3 regions of the Mesorhizobium sp. P2_E9 genome follow, and region 1 is predicted to be linked to each of the others. Evidence: predicted binding sites of a transcription regulator. Region 1 holds the regulator's gene; each other region holds the start of a gene.
The links. Region 1 encodes LexA, which represses DNA repair genes until DNA is damaged. Its sites were predicted from a motif close to TGTTCNNNNTGTGTTCNG; they were not measured.

Region 1 (4,210 bases):
GACCGGCATATCGAACCAGCCGGCGGTGTTCCAGGCGCGGATCAGGTCCTGCGCCCACTCCTGCGTCGCCGCCTTCTGCAGCTCATTGAAGACGGTGGGTGCCGCGGCGCCCAGCGAATTGCCGTCGAGATAGATCACACCTTCCGGTAGAACGAACCGGTCGCGCATGGCGCGCAGCGGATCCGCTGCATCCATGGCTTCGACTGCTGCGAGATCAAGCGTTGCATTCATGATCGATTGTCCTTCGCGCAGAGGCGCGCCCAGATGAACACGTCAGGTGAAATCGGCTGGCCGATCATGGGCAGTCGGCCAGACCCTGTCAAACATTATATATAATTTACGCCATGGAAGGCTTTCATATATAATCGTTTGGGGTGGCAGCCTAAGGATGGGACAACGATGCCGGATGAAGGACTCTCGAAGACGGAAGCGGCCTACAGGCTGCTGCGTCGCGATATCCTCACGACCCGTCTGCGGCCCGGCGCGCCGCTCAAGCTCAGTACGCTGCGCAACAGCTATGGCATTGGCTGGACACCGTTGCGCGAAGCGCTGTCGCGACTGGAGGCGGAGCGCCTGGTGACTTCCATCAGCAATCGTGGCTTTGCCGTCGCTCCGGTTTCGCGCATCGAATTGGAAGACCTGTCGCGCGCCAGGTGTGTCGTCGACCTGCCACTGCTCCAGGAATCGATCGAGAAAGGTGGCCACGATTGGGAAAACGCCGTCGTCGCCGCGCATTACCGGCTGTCGCGTTGCAAGACCGCGGTCGACGATCCATCCGACGCTGTGGTCGACGAATGGGATGAAAAGCACGAGGCTTTCCACGCCGCCCTGCTCAGCGGGGCAGCATCACCCTGGCTGCTGACCTTCCATTCCACGATCGCGGATCAGTTGCGTCGCCATCACCGTTTTCTCGGTCTAGCGCCAACGCTGCGGGCGGCCGCCGGCCTGCAGCATGGTTACGAGGAAGCCGTGGAAGCGCTGCGCCAGGCGGTCGCAATCGAACACCACACCGCGCTCATGGAAGCGGCGCTCGATCGCGACGTCGAGCGCGCGAAAACCCTGATGATCGCCCACATTGGTTATACGCTGCATGTCTATGTCCATGCCGGCGACGGCAGCATAAACAAGCGGTAGCGCAACGAGGACCATGGACCAAAGCCAGTATGGCAATTTCTCGGTCAAGTTGGCGTTTTGGCTTCGTTTCGTTCACGGCAGGTCAATGATCGGTGAAAGGGCGAAAAACCTCTCATCGAGCCGTATCGGCAACTGATGCCAGACCTCGGAACAGGATAGGCCACAGGCCATTAACCAAAACAATTTCAAAGCCAACGGGCGCACTGCGGCGGCAGGCAGACGTCGGACACGGCCCGCTGCCAGGCGCCAAATAATTTCAGACGTCTTAACAAATTCACTAAACTTTAAACGGTTGCAGAACACAACTGGAACAGATAGTGTTTGTTCTGGGTTTGTTTTTCGATTCTGGTTCAGACCTTTTGTTCAAGCCTTGGGGGCTGCCATGCTAACGCGTAAGCAACATGAACTCTTGATGTTCATTCATGAACGGTTGAAGGAAAGCGGCATTCCGCCCTCCTTCGACGAGATGAAGGAAGCGCTCGATCTCGCCTCCAAGTCAGGGATCCATCGCCTGATCACGGCGCTGGAGGAACGCGGTTTCATCCGCCGGCTACCCAACCGGGCACGCGCGCTGGAAGTGCTGCGGCTGCCGGATTCGATAGCGCCCGGCCTCAACGCGGCAAAGAAATTCTCGCCAAGCGTCATCCAGGGCAGCCTCGGTCAGGGCGGCCTTGGCCGTCAGATCAAGCCGGCATCGTCGCGCTTGCCCGCGGCCGGCAATGACGACGACGTGGTTTCCGCCGTGTCGATCCCAGTGATGGGGCGTATCGCCGCCGGTGTGCCGATCGATGCCATCCAGCATCAGACGCATTCGATCTCGGTGCCGCCGGACATGATCATGGGTGGTGAGCACTATGCGCTGGAGGTCAAGGGCGACTCGATGATCGAGGCCGGCATCTTCGATGGCGATACCGTCATCATCCGCAACGCCGATACCGCCCAGCCTGGCGAGATCATCGTGGCGCTCGTGGATGAAGAGGAAGCGACGCTGAAGCGGTTTCGCCGAAAGGGTGCCTCGATCGCGCTCGAAGCCGCCAATCCGGCCTATGAGACGCGTATCTTCGGCCCCGACAGGGTCAAGGTACAAGGCAAGCTCGTCGGGCTGATCCGGCGCTACTGACCAGGAACGGCAGCTGGCTTTTCGGGTTTGCGCCAGGGCGCCAGCCCCCTCGCCTCACGTGAAAATTTTCGCTGCGCATGCCAGGGCCGATACGGCCCGTCCACCGCGAAGCTGACGATTGGCGGACCGGTCGCTGATTGACGGTCGAAGAAGACGGCAGCACTGCCCTTGCGGGCGAGCTGCCGTTTGGTGACGACGAGAACCAGCGGATTGTGGCAGGCGTCATAGCCCGTTGCGTCATTGACGACGATCAAATCGGCGAAACCGCAGGCCTTCCAGGTGTCCTTGCGGTCTTCGACATGCGCGATGATCGCGCCGGACGGGTGCCGGGCGAGACAGACGCCGTCCGTGCAATAGAACGGCGCTCCCGGTGGCAGATTGACGGCATCGGCAATGTCGAATTGGCCCTCCGCCTTGTTGAACATCTCCGGCACGACGATGGTTTCGGATGTCAGCGCGCGTTTCCAATTGTCGACGGTGAATTCATTCGGACGCGCCCGGCTGACCGCGAGTTCGCCGCCACCGATCGGCAGCGCGACCAGCCGCGCATCTTCGGAGATCAAGACATCCGGCGTTCGCGTATCCGACACCGTCAACAGGCCGGCAAGTACGAATGGCAGTGCTGCGAGCCGCAGCCAGGTCGTCGCCATCGTCGCGATGACCAGGGCGATGGTCACCAGCAAGACGGATTGCTGCGAGATCAGCCCGACCGCATCGACCGGAGAGCGTTCCGATATCCACGCCGATATCGCGATCATCGCCGTCAGGCCTTTGCCCATCAGGTAAAGGGATGGCGCATCCAATCCGAACGGCATCAGCAACGCGCTGGCAACGGCCAGGAACATCACGACTGACACGATCGGCATGACAGCCAGATTGGCGAACAGGCTGAGCGGCGACACCCGCTGGAAATGCCAGATGGCAAACAGCGCCGTGGCGCAGCCGGCAATGATGGAGGTCATGGCCAAGCCGCCAGCCGCCAGCAGGAATTTCCGCGTGAGAAAGCTTGGCAGGGACCGCTTTGGCGGTGGCGGTCTTGCCTTTCCCGCACGATGATCCGCCCAGCCGGCATAGGCGCCAACCAATGCCGCGGTCGCGGCAAACGACATCTGGAAGCTCGGGCCGACGACCTCATGCGGCGACACCACGATGACGGCGATCGCCGAGATCGCCAGATTGCGCATGGTCAGCGCCGCGCGATCGAACAGGACGGCAATCAGCATCACCGCCAGCATGATGAAGCTGCGCTCGGCGGCAACGACGACGCCGGAAATGACGAGATAGGCGGCGATCGAGACCAGCGCTGCGGCAGCAGCGTATTTCTTCACCGGACGCCGCGCTGAAAAATCCGGAAACAGCGCGAAGGCGCCGCGCAGCAGACCCATAATGGTGCCGGCGACAAGCGCCATATGCAGTCCGGAAATAGAGATGATGTGATAGATGCCGGTGCGCCGCATCGCTTCGTTGATTTCGTCGGGAATGCCTGCGCGGACACCAACGATCAGCGCTGCCGCGATCTCGCCTTCAGCACCGCCGACCGTGGCCCTGATATGGTCGGCGATCGCTTCGCGGGCATTTTCTATCCCGGAGAAAAGCCGGGCCGAGAGCGGCATCTCGTCGTCGGCGGCGGAGACAAGCTTTGGATTGCCGAGAAAGAAGCCGCTGCCGCCGATGCCGGCGAAATAGCTGTCGAAGGAGAAATCATAGCTGTCCGGCCGCACCGGGCCGGTCGGCGGCAACAGTTTGGCGTAGCCGGTGACCAGGGAGCCGGCAGTCATTTCCGCCGGGATATTGCGCGCCGAAAGCCGGACCCTTTCCGGCGCATAGCGCAGTTTCGGCCGCGCGGTGGATGTCACGTCTATGGTCAGCCGGGTGCGGCCGGTCTCCATCTGCTCCAGCGAGACGACGCGGCCGGTCAGTTGTGTCGATATTTCCGAACCCAGCATCTGGGTACCC
Region 2 (4,210 bases), on a different contig from region 1:
CGCCAGCTACTTCACCGCCTGCTCATAAACATCCGGCTTGAACCCAACCAGAACCCTGTCACCGAGCTCCAACACCGGCCGCTTGACCATCGTCGGTTTGGCCAGCATCAGCGCCTTGGCCCTCTTTTCATCGAGGTCCTGCTTGTCTGCCTCCGCCAGTACGCGAAACGTCGTGCTGCCCTTGTTGAGCAGCTTTTCCCAGCCGACCTTGCCGACCCAGCCATCCAGCCGCTTCGCGTCCAGCCCCTCCGCACGAAAATCGTGAAACCGGTAGGGCACGTCATGGCTCTCCAGCCAGACGCGCGCCTTCTTGACCGTGTCGCAGGTGGTGATGCCGTAGATGGTAATCGTCAAAGCGCGGTTCCCTTGGGCTGACAGCCGAATCCGTCCCACAGCCTAAAACCGCCCTCCTCGCTTTGCCAGCGCCCAAGCCGCAACTCCAGAATTTTCGGGCTTGCCAATACTAAGGAATTATCCTAAGTATTTTCGAACCGCTTTTGACGGCGCCGCAGGATCAATCATGACAAGTCTCCAGACCGCCAATCCGAGCCTCCCGCCCATCGATGGCATCTTCCGCGCGCTTGCCGATCCGACACGACGCCGCGTCGTCGAGCGGCTGAACCGCGGCCCGGCCTCGGTCAGCGAACTGGCGCAGCCTTTCGAGATGGCGCTGCCTTCCTTCATCGAGCATCTCAAGGTGCTGGAGGGCTGCGGGCTGGTGCGCTCGGAAAAGAGCGGCCGCACCAGGACCTATCAACTGGCGCCCGAGCCGCTGCAGCTCGCCGAGAACTGGCTGGCCGAACAGCGCACGCTGTGGGAGCGCCGCCTCGACCAGTTCGACGCCTATGTGATGACCCTCAAGGAGCAGGAAAAATGAGCTATCCCTTCAAGCCGGATCCCAGGCTGGACCTCGTGCTGGAGCGCGTGCTCGACGCGCCGCGCGAACTGCTATGGCGGGCCATGACGACGCCGGAGCATGTCAGGCAATGGTTCACGCCGAAGCCATGGCTGATCACCGATTGCGAGATCGATCTGCGGCCAGGCGGGCTGTTCCGGACACGCATGCAGTCGCCCGACGGCAAGGAGGTCAGCGATCGCCATTGCTGCTATCTCGACATCGTGCCGAACGAGCGGCTGGTGTGGACGGATGCGCTGCTGCCGGGCTACCGGCCGTCGGGCGAGCCCTTTATCACCGCGATCATTTCCCTCCAGCCGGATGGCCTGGGCACGCGCTACACCGCCACCGCCATCCACCGCGACGAGGCGACCCGCAACAACCATGAAGAGATGGGTTTCTTCGATGGCTGGGGCACGGTGGCCGATCAACTTGCGGAGTATGTGAAGACGATTTGAGCGTCACACGGCGGTCAGGGGATTTCCCACGGGCCGCCGTGCTGGCTTTTCGACCGAAGAGAGCAGAACTCCGAGAAGGGGCGGATTTCCCGGACTCAGTAGTAAAAACGCTCTTCGGTGATCTTGCCGTTCTTGACCGTGTACAGGCCAACCTCATCCATGGTGACGCGCTCGCCGGTGGCCTTGGGCGTGATGTCGAAGGTGAAGCGCACCGCGAATTGGTCGCCGTTGACATAGGGTCCCTCGACCGAGCCGCCATGGACTTCGTGGTTCTCTTGCCACCATTGGCTTTTCTGCCTGAGTGCCTCCTTGCCGTGGCTGACGGCCATCGGCCCCTCCATGGCTTCGAAGCTGGCGATGTCGTCGGCATTGTACTTTTCGGCGGCACCGTTGTGGTCTCCCTGCTTAAGGAGCTCGGTGAAATCCTTGGCAATGTCCGCGATGGTCATTTGTGTTTCCTCCTGTTCAGACGCACTCGAAATAGGGAAGCGCTGGCCGGCCCGCCACCTTTGCCTGCACGACAGCTGACAAGCCGTGTCAGGACGATAGATATAGCGCGGCTGTGTGACGACGATTTCTCACATACCGGCCAGGGAATCGTCCTGGCCGGTCAATTGCCAACGCCCACGCTCCTTGTAAACACCCTTGCCGGTGAGACTGTGGATCAGCACAAAATCCCGGACCAACCAGCTGACTGGATCAATCGATCGTTCTCGGATTTTGGGAACACGCGCTTCATCGCGAAGCAGCGTGACATGCGGTTCGATGGACTTTGTGAGAAAGGATTTTAACGGGCTGTCTGAAATCAGAGCAGTGAGGTTGCGCCAGAATTCTTGCAGCGCCGGATTGCTGCCACTGCCACCCCGTAGAACAAGCGAACCACCGCCAAAAGCCGACAAGCGATCGAAGAAAACCTGGAAAGGTTTTGCAACGATCATCGAGCCTATACGACAGGCGGTTTCGACCAACTCCTGCGGCAACCCGTCATGGTCGCCGAGACCGACGAGCGAGATATGGATGTGGTCTTCCGGAACAAACCAGCCCTGCAGGCGTAGCTCCCGATCCAGGGCGACAGCCCTCCGCGCGAGAGCGCCGGCGACGGTACTCTCGGCAAGGATGCCGAAGAATATCCGGTCGTCGAAATGTCGATCGAACTCTTCCCATTGGAAAAAGGTCTGGCCGTTCTTGGCGGTCCCGAATGCAGGTTGCCCACCCATAACTGAACTCGTTCGGCAAATTGTATCCGGCCTAGGCGTTTAGAACAAAAAGGGAACAAATCAAGCGAAAATGGAACGAACGCCGGAGCTTCGCAGTTGCGCGACGACCTTGCGAAGATAGATGGCGCTAGCTTGGCAGCATAGGGCAGTTGGCGCCACGGCGCAGGCTGATATGCGCCACGTCGCCGACGCTGAATTGAAAACCCTCGGCCTGGCGCGGCGCATCGATGACAACAGGTGCGCCTTTCTCGAGTTCGGCATGCAAGCGCAGCGTGCGGCCGTGAAAGACAATGCTGTTGACGCGCGCCGGCGCGGTACCGGGCGTGGCCTCGGTCGCCGCCAGCAAGTCCTCTGGACGCACGCCGATGGTACGCATCTCGCCTTCGCCAGGTGACGGGCCGGTTTCAGAAACGGCCTCCAGCGGCAATGTACCGGCGGTGAAACGCAGGCGATCGCCATCGCGGCCGATAAAACGCGATTGCAGGAGATTCATGGTGCCGATGAAGCTCGCAACGAACTTCGTGGCGGGCCGGTCATAGAGCGTCGCCGGCGGCGCGATCTGCTCGATGCGGCCCTTGTTCATGACGACAATGCGGTCGGAGATCGACAGCGCTTCGGTCTGGTCGTGGGTGACCATGACGAAGGTGGTGCCGAGCCGCGACTGCAGCCGCTTCAATTCGACCTGCATCTGTTCGCGCAGATGCGCGTCGAGCGCCGACAGCGGTTCGTCGAGCAGCAGCACGCGCGGCTCGCAGACGATGGCGCGGGCGAGCGCGACGCGCTGGCGCTGGCCGCCCGACAGTTCCAAGACGCGGGCGCCAAGCTTGTCGGCGAGACCGACCATGTCGAGGGCTTCGCCGACGCGCTTTGCCTGCTCGGCACTGGTGAGTTTTCGCAGCGACAGGCCGAAGCCGACATTTTCGGCAACGTTCATGTGCGGAAACAGCGCGTAGTCCTGGAACACGGTGTTGACCGGCCGGTCGAAGGGCCGAAGGGCGGTGATGTCGCGACCGTCGAGCAAAACCCTGCCGCTCGACGGGCTTTCGAAGCCGGCGATGACGCGCAGGCTGGTGGTCTTGCCGCAGCCCGACGGCCCGAGCAGCGTGATGAACTCGCCGCTGATAATGTCGAGATCGACAGCGTCGAGCCCAACGATGCCGCCGGGAAAAATCTTCGAGACCGCCTGCAGCCGGACAAGTGGATCACGCGCCATCGCGAACCTCGGAGGGTCTCGTGGTGTTGACCCAGAGGATCTGGCACTGCTCGGCGCTCGGATTGCGGAAGGCGTGCAAAAGCGTGCTCTTGAAGGCAAAACTGTCGCCGGTCTTCAGCCCGTATTTTGTCGAATCCACCACCAGTTCGACCTCGCCCGAAAGCACGTAACCGAATTCATGGCCGGCATGGGCATAGGCTTCCGCCGTGCCGCCATTGGCTTCCACCGTCACCAGCATGCCGGTCAGCGTCGCGCCCGGCGGTGACAGCAGCGCCTTGGCGATGCCTTCGGATTTTACGGGAATGGCGCGCCGCTTGTCGGCGCGCACGCAATAGAGATCGTTGACGGCATCGTTGCCGTCGGCGATCAGCGCCGACGGCTCGATGTCCAGAGCGGCGGCGAGCGGCCAGATCACCTTGACGCGCAG
Region 3 (4,210 bases), on a different contig from region 1:
GCCGCGGCAAAGGCCGCGCCGGGCAAGACACCCCGGGCAGCCTGAGGCGGTGAGCCGCCTTGTCCGCTTCATTTTCGCCGGCGGCATCGGTTTTGTGGCTGATGCGAGTGCGCTCTGGCTGCTGCTGGCCGTTACGCCGCTCGGACCTTTCGTCGCCCGCATGCTGTCGATCGGCTTCGCGCTCTGCGTCACCTGGCAGATCAACCGGCATCTGACCTTCTCGCCATCAAACAGGGGGATGGCACAGGAAGGCGCCCGCTATGGCGGCGTCGGCATCGCCACCAGCGTCGTCAACTATCTCGTCTATTCCGCGATCCTGCTTGCATTGCCGGCGGCACCGCCGCTGGCCGCCCTTGCCGTCGCCTCGCTGGTCGCCATGATGCTGTCTTTCCTCGGTTACTCCAGGCTGGTCTTCGACCGTTAAAGCTCTGGCCCGATTGGCAGAAGGCGCGCCGACCCTTATATCGCTCTCGTCGACTGCGCTGGGGACCTGCCATGAAGCTGAAAATCGCCGTCCAGATGGACCATATCTCCACCGTGTCGATCGCCGGTGACACCTCGTTCGCGCTGTCGCTGGAAGCGCAGCGGCGCGGCCATCAGCTGTTCCACTACACGCCCGACCGTCTGTCGCTTCGCGACGGCAAGGTGTTTGCCCGCATCGAGGAGATGCAGGTGCGCGACGAGAAGGGCAACCATTATTCGCTGGGCGAAAAGGTGCGCACCGACCTGTCCGAGATGGATGTCATCCTGCTGCGCCAGGATCCGCCCTTCGACATGAACTACATCACCACAACGCACATCCTCGAGCGCATCCACCCGAAGACTCTGGTCGTCAACGACCCGGCCTGGGTGCGCAACAGCCCGGAGAAGATCTTCGTCACCGAGTTTGCCGATCTGATGCCGGACACGCTGATCACCAAGGACAGCCAGGAAGTCGCCGCCTTCCGCAAGGAATTCGGCGACATCATCATCAAGCCGCTCTACGGCAATGGCGGCGCCGGCATCTTCCATCTGCACGAGGCCGACCGCAACCTTGCCTCGCTGCTCGAAATGTTCGGCCAGATGTTCCGCGAGCCCTATATCGTGCAGCGCTACCTGAAGGACGTGCGCAAGGGCGACAAGCGCATCATCCTGATCGACGGCGAGCCGGTCGGCGCCATCAACCGCGTGCCGGCCGAGCACGATTCCCGCTCCAACATGCATGTCGGCGGCCGCGCCGAAAAGACCGAGCTGACGGAGCGCGAGCGCGAAATCTGCGCCCGCATCGGCCCGTCGCTGAAAGAACGCGGCTTCATCCTGGTCGGCATCGACGTCATCGGCGACTACATGACCGAGATCAACGTGACTTCGCCGACCGGGGTGCGCGAGGTGCAGCGTTTTGGTGGCGCCGATATCGCCAGCCTGTTCTGGGACGCGGTCGAGGGCAAGCGGACATAACCCGTTTTCATTTCGTATTAACCATGTTCCGCATTTGCAACCGGGCGCAATCCGGCTGCAACCCAGGCGATTGCCTGTTCCCGTAATGTTCTTGATTTGGCCGGGGAATTGTGATTGTCTCCGCGAAGGGCCATTCTAGGCCAATCGCGTGGGTTGCGGCCCGCATCCGGGGTGGGAAAAAATGGTGGCGCGGGTTCGCACGGTCGCTTTCCAGGGCATCGAGGCCGTGCCGGTCGACGTGCAGGTGATGATCGCGCCCGGCAAAGTCAACATGCATATCGTCGGCCTGGCCGACAAGGCGGTGGCCGAGAGCCGCGAGCGGGTGCAGGCGGCGCTTCACGCGTCCGGCCTGTCGATGCCGTCGAAGAAGGTGACGGTCAATCTGGCGCCCGCCGACTTGCCCAAGGAAGGCAGCCACTACGATTTGCCGATCGCGCTTGGCCTGATGGCGGCGCTGGGCGCCATTCCGGGCGACATGCTGGCCGGCTATGTCGTGTTGGGCGAACTCTCGCTCGATGGCACGATTGCCGCCGTTGCCGGTGCCTTGCCGGCGGCTATCGGCGCCAATGCCGAAGGCAAGGGGCTGATCTGTCCGTTCGCCTGCGGGCCGGAGGCGGCCTGGGCCGGCAAGGATTTCGACATATTGGCGCCGCGCAGCCTGATTGCCATTGCCAACCATTTTCGCGGCACGCAGGTGCTGTCGCGCCCGGAGGCCGGCATCCACGCCTCGGCGCGCGACCTGCCTGACCTTGCCGACATCAAGGGCCAGGAGACCGCCAAACGGGCGCTGGAAGTGGCGGCGGCCGGCGGGCATAACCTGCTGATGGTCGGCCCGCCAGGCTCGGGCAAATCGATGCTGGCGCAGCGGCTGCCGTCGATCCTGCCGCCGCTGGCGCCGAAGGAATTGCTGGAAGTCTCGATGATCGCCTCGGTGGCGGGCGAACTCGGCGAAGGCAAGCTGACCGACCGGCGGCCGTTCCGCGCGCCGCACCATTCGGCCTCGATGGCGGCGATGGTCGGTGGCGGGTTGCGTGCGCGGCCAGGCGAAGTGTCGATGGCCCATCACGGCGTGCTGTTCCTCGACGAGTTTCCCGAATTCACGCCGCAGACGCTCGATGCGCTGCGCCAGCCGCTGGAGACCGGCGATTGCATGATCGCGCGCGCCAACCACCGCGTCACCTATCCGGCGCGCATCCAACTGGTGGCGGCGATGAACCCGTGCCGCTGCGGCATGGCCGGCGAGCCGGGCTATCGCTGCCTGCGCGGCGAACGCTGCCGCACCGATTACCAGGCGCGCATTTCCGGTCCGCTGCTCGACCGCATTGATCTGAGGATCGAAGTGCCAGCGGTCTCGGCCAGCGACCTGATCCGGCCCGACCGGGCGGAGAAGAGTGCAGCCGTTGCACTGCGCGTCGCCCGCGCCCGCACCATCCAGCGCGAGCGTTTCGAGCGGCTCGGCGTGACCAGCGCCACCACCAACGCCCATTGCGCGCCGGCCGTCATCGAAGACATCGCCATGCCCGATGCCGCCGGCCTGTCGCTGCTCAAGGACGTCAGCGAAAAACTCGCCTTTTCAGCACGGGCTTACCACCGCGTGCTGAAGGTGGCGCGCACGCTCGCCGATCTCGACGCCAGCGAAACCGTCGGCCGCATCCATCTTGCCGAGGCGATTTCCTATCGCATGAGTTCGGAGCGCGTGGCGCAGGCGGCGTAAATGCCGCCTGCCATCCAGCCACTTTCGTCCTTCTAGTTTTTAACTTGCAGTGTTCAGATCGTTTTTACTTGGCGCCCAGGATGAGGCACGCGCCAGTTGCGACGATGACCAGCCCTGTAAGGCCATGCATGCCAAAGGCGAGGGCTGTGCTTCCGTGCGACCGAAGGACGGTTACCATGTCGGCAAATGCGATGAGGCTGGCCAGTAGCATGAATTCGCCGAGCAAGCCCGCCGACCCACTGACCATGAGCAGGATGACAAAAAGGCTCGACGCGATATCACGCGTGCCCTTCACAGACAGCCACGCGGCAAATCCTGTCGATGACGGGGGTGAACCGGCAATGCCGAAGGCCGCTGAAGCGGTGTCAGGAGCCCACCAAAAGCGTGCGCCGAGGAAGATAATTGCGGCCGCGATCAGGCCGGAAAGCACATATCCAGTTTGTAGCATGGGTGACTCCTATCGGCTGTAGAAATACTAGCGGTGCTAGAATTTCAAGTCAACAGGAATCTAGCGTTGACAGAAAAAGGTGCATTGGTAGAGTTTCTGGATGTCGATCGCCGGACGCAAAGAGCGCCAGCGCGCGGAGCGCTATGAACTCATCCTGGCTGCGGCCCGCGAACTCGCCGAAGCCGAGGGCTGGGACGCCGTCACCACCCGACGTCTCGCGGACCTGATCAACTACAGCCAGCCGGTTCTCTACAGCCATTTCACGGGCAAGGCCGACATCATGGCGGCAGTGGCCACCAGAGGATTCGAGGACCTTGCGACGCGATTGACAAAGGAAGCGGCTAGCGTCGCTGGTGCTCCGGACGTTTTGCGCAATGTCTGTGCCGCTTATCTTGATTTCGCCCGTTCGCGGCCAGTTGTCTATGAGGCGATGTTCGTCCTGCCGACAAAGATCAAATTCGCCAGCGAGGAAACGCCGCCGGCTCTCCGTGGCGCCTTCGCCGCCTTTGTCAACGCACTAGGGCCCGATCGGCAAGACTCGGTATTCTTGGCCGAAGTGCTGTGGAGCGCATTGCATGGACTGGTGGTTCTCGAGCAATCAGAACGTATCC

Region 2: the regulator LexA is predicted to act here: its motif matches at 2,611-2,628, upstream of AC1D05_RS03475 (2'-5' RNA ligase family protein).
Region 3: the regulator LexA is predicted to act here: its motif matches at 1,513-1,530, upstream of AC1D05_RS17220 (YifB family Mg chelatase-like AAA ATPase).

Annotation. Positions count from the first base shown of each region.
Region 1 covers NZ_JBFUET010000004.1:363,644-367,853, reverse strand. The annotation lists gene kynU (kynureninase) at 1-231, opposite strand, end outside; gene AC1D05_RS10145 (GntR family transcriptional regulator) at 400-1,134, shown strand; gene lexA (transcriptional repressor LexA) at 1,517-2,254, shown strand; gene AC1D05_RS10135 (ComEC/Rec2 family competence protein) at 2,248-4,210, opposite strand, start outside.
Region 2 covers NZ_JBFUET010000002.1:32,980-37,189, forward strand. The annotation lists gene AC1D05_RS03455 (ArsC family reductase) at 7-354, opposite strand; gene AC1D05_RS03460 (ArsR/SmtB family transcription factor) at 521-877, shown strand; gene AC1D05_RS03465 (SRPBCC family protein) at 874-1,353, shown strand; gene AC1D05_RS03470 (SnoaL-like domain-containing protein) at 1,449-1,802, opposite strand; gene AC1D05_RS03475 (2'-5' RNA ligase family protein) at 1,932-2,570, opposite strand; gene AC1D05_RS03480 (ABC transporter ATP-binding protein) at 2,698-3,783, opposite strand; gene AC1D05_RS03485 (cupin domain-containing protein) at 3,773-4,210, opposite strand, start outside.
Region 3 covers NZ_JBFUET010000009.1:160,675-164,884, forward strand. The annotation lists gene AC1D05_RS17205 (glycosyltransferase) at 1-45, shown strand, start outside; gene AC1D05_RS17210 (GtrA family protein) at 50-424, shown strand; gene gshB (glutathione synthase) at 496-1,437, shown strand; gene AC1D05_RS17220 (YifB family Mg chelatase-like AAA ATPase) at 1,619-3,151, shown strand; gene AC1D05_RS17225 (DUF4267 domain-containing protein) at 3,216-3,581, opposite strand; gene AC1D05_RS17230 (TetR/AcrR family transcriptional regulator) at 3,700-4,210, shown strand, end outside.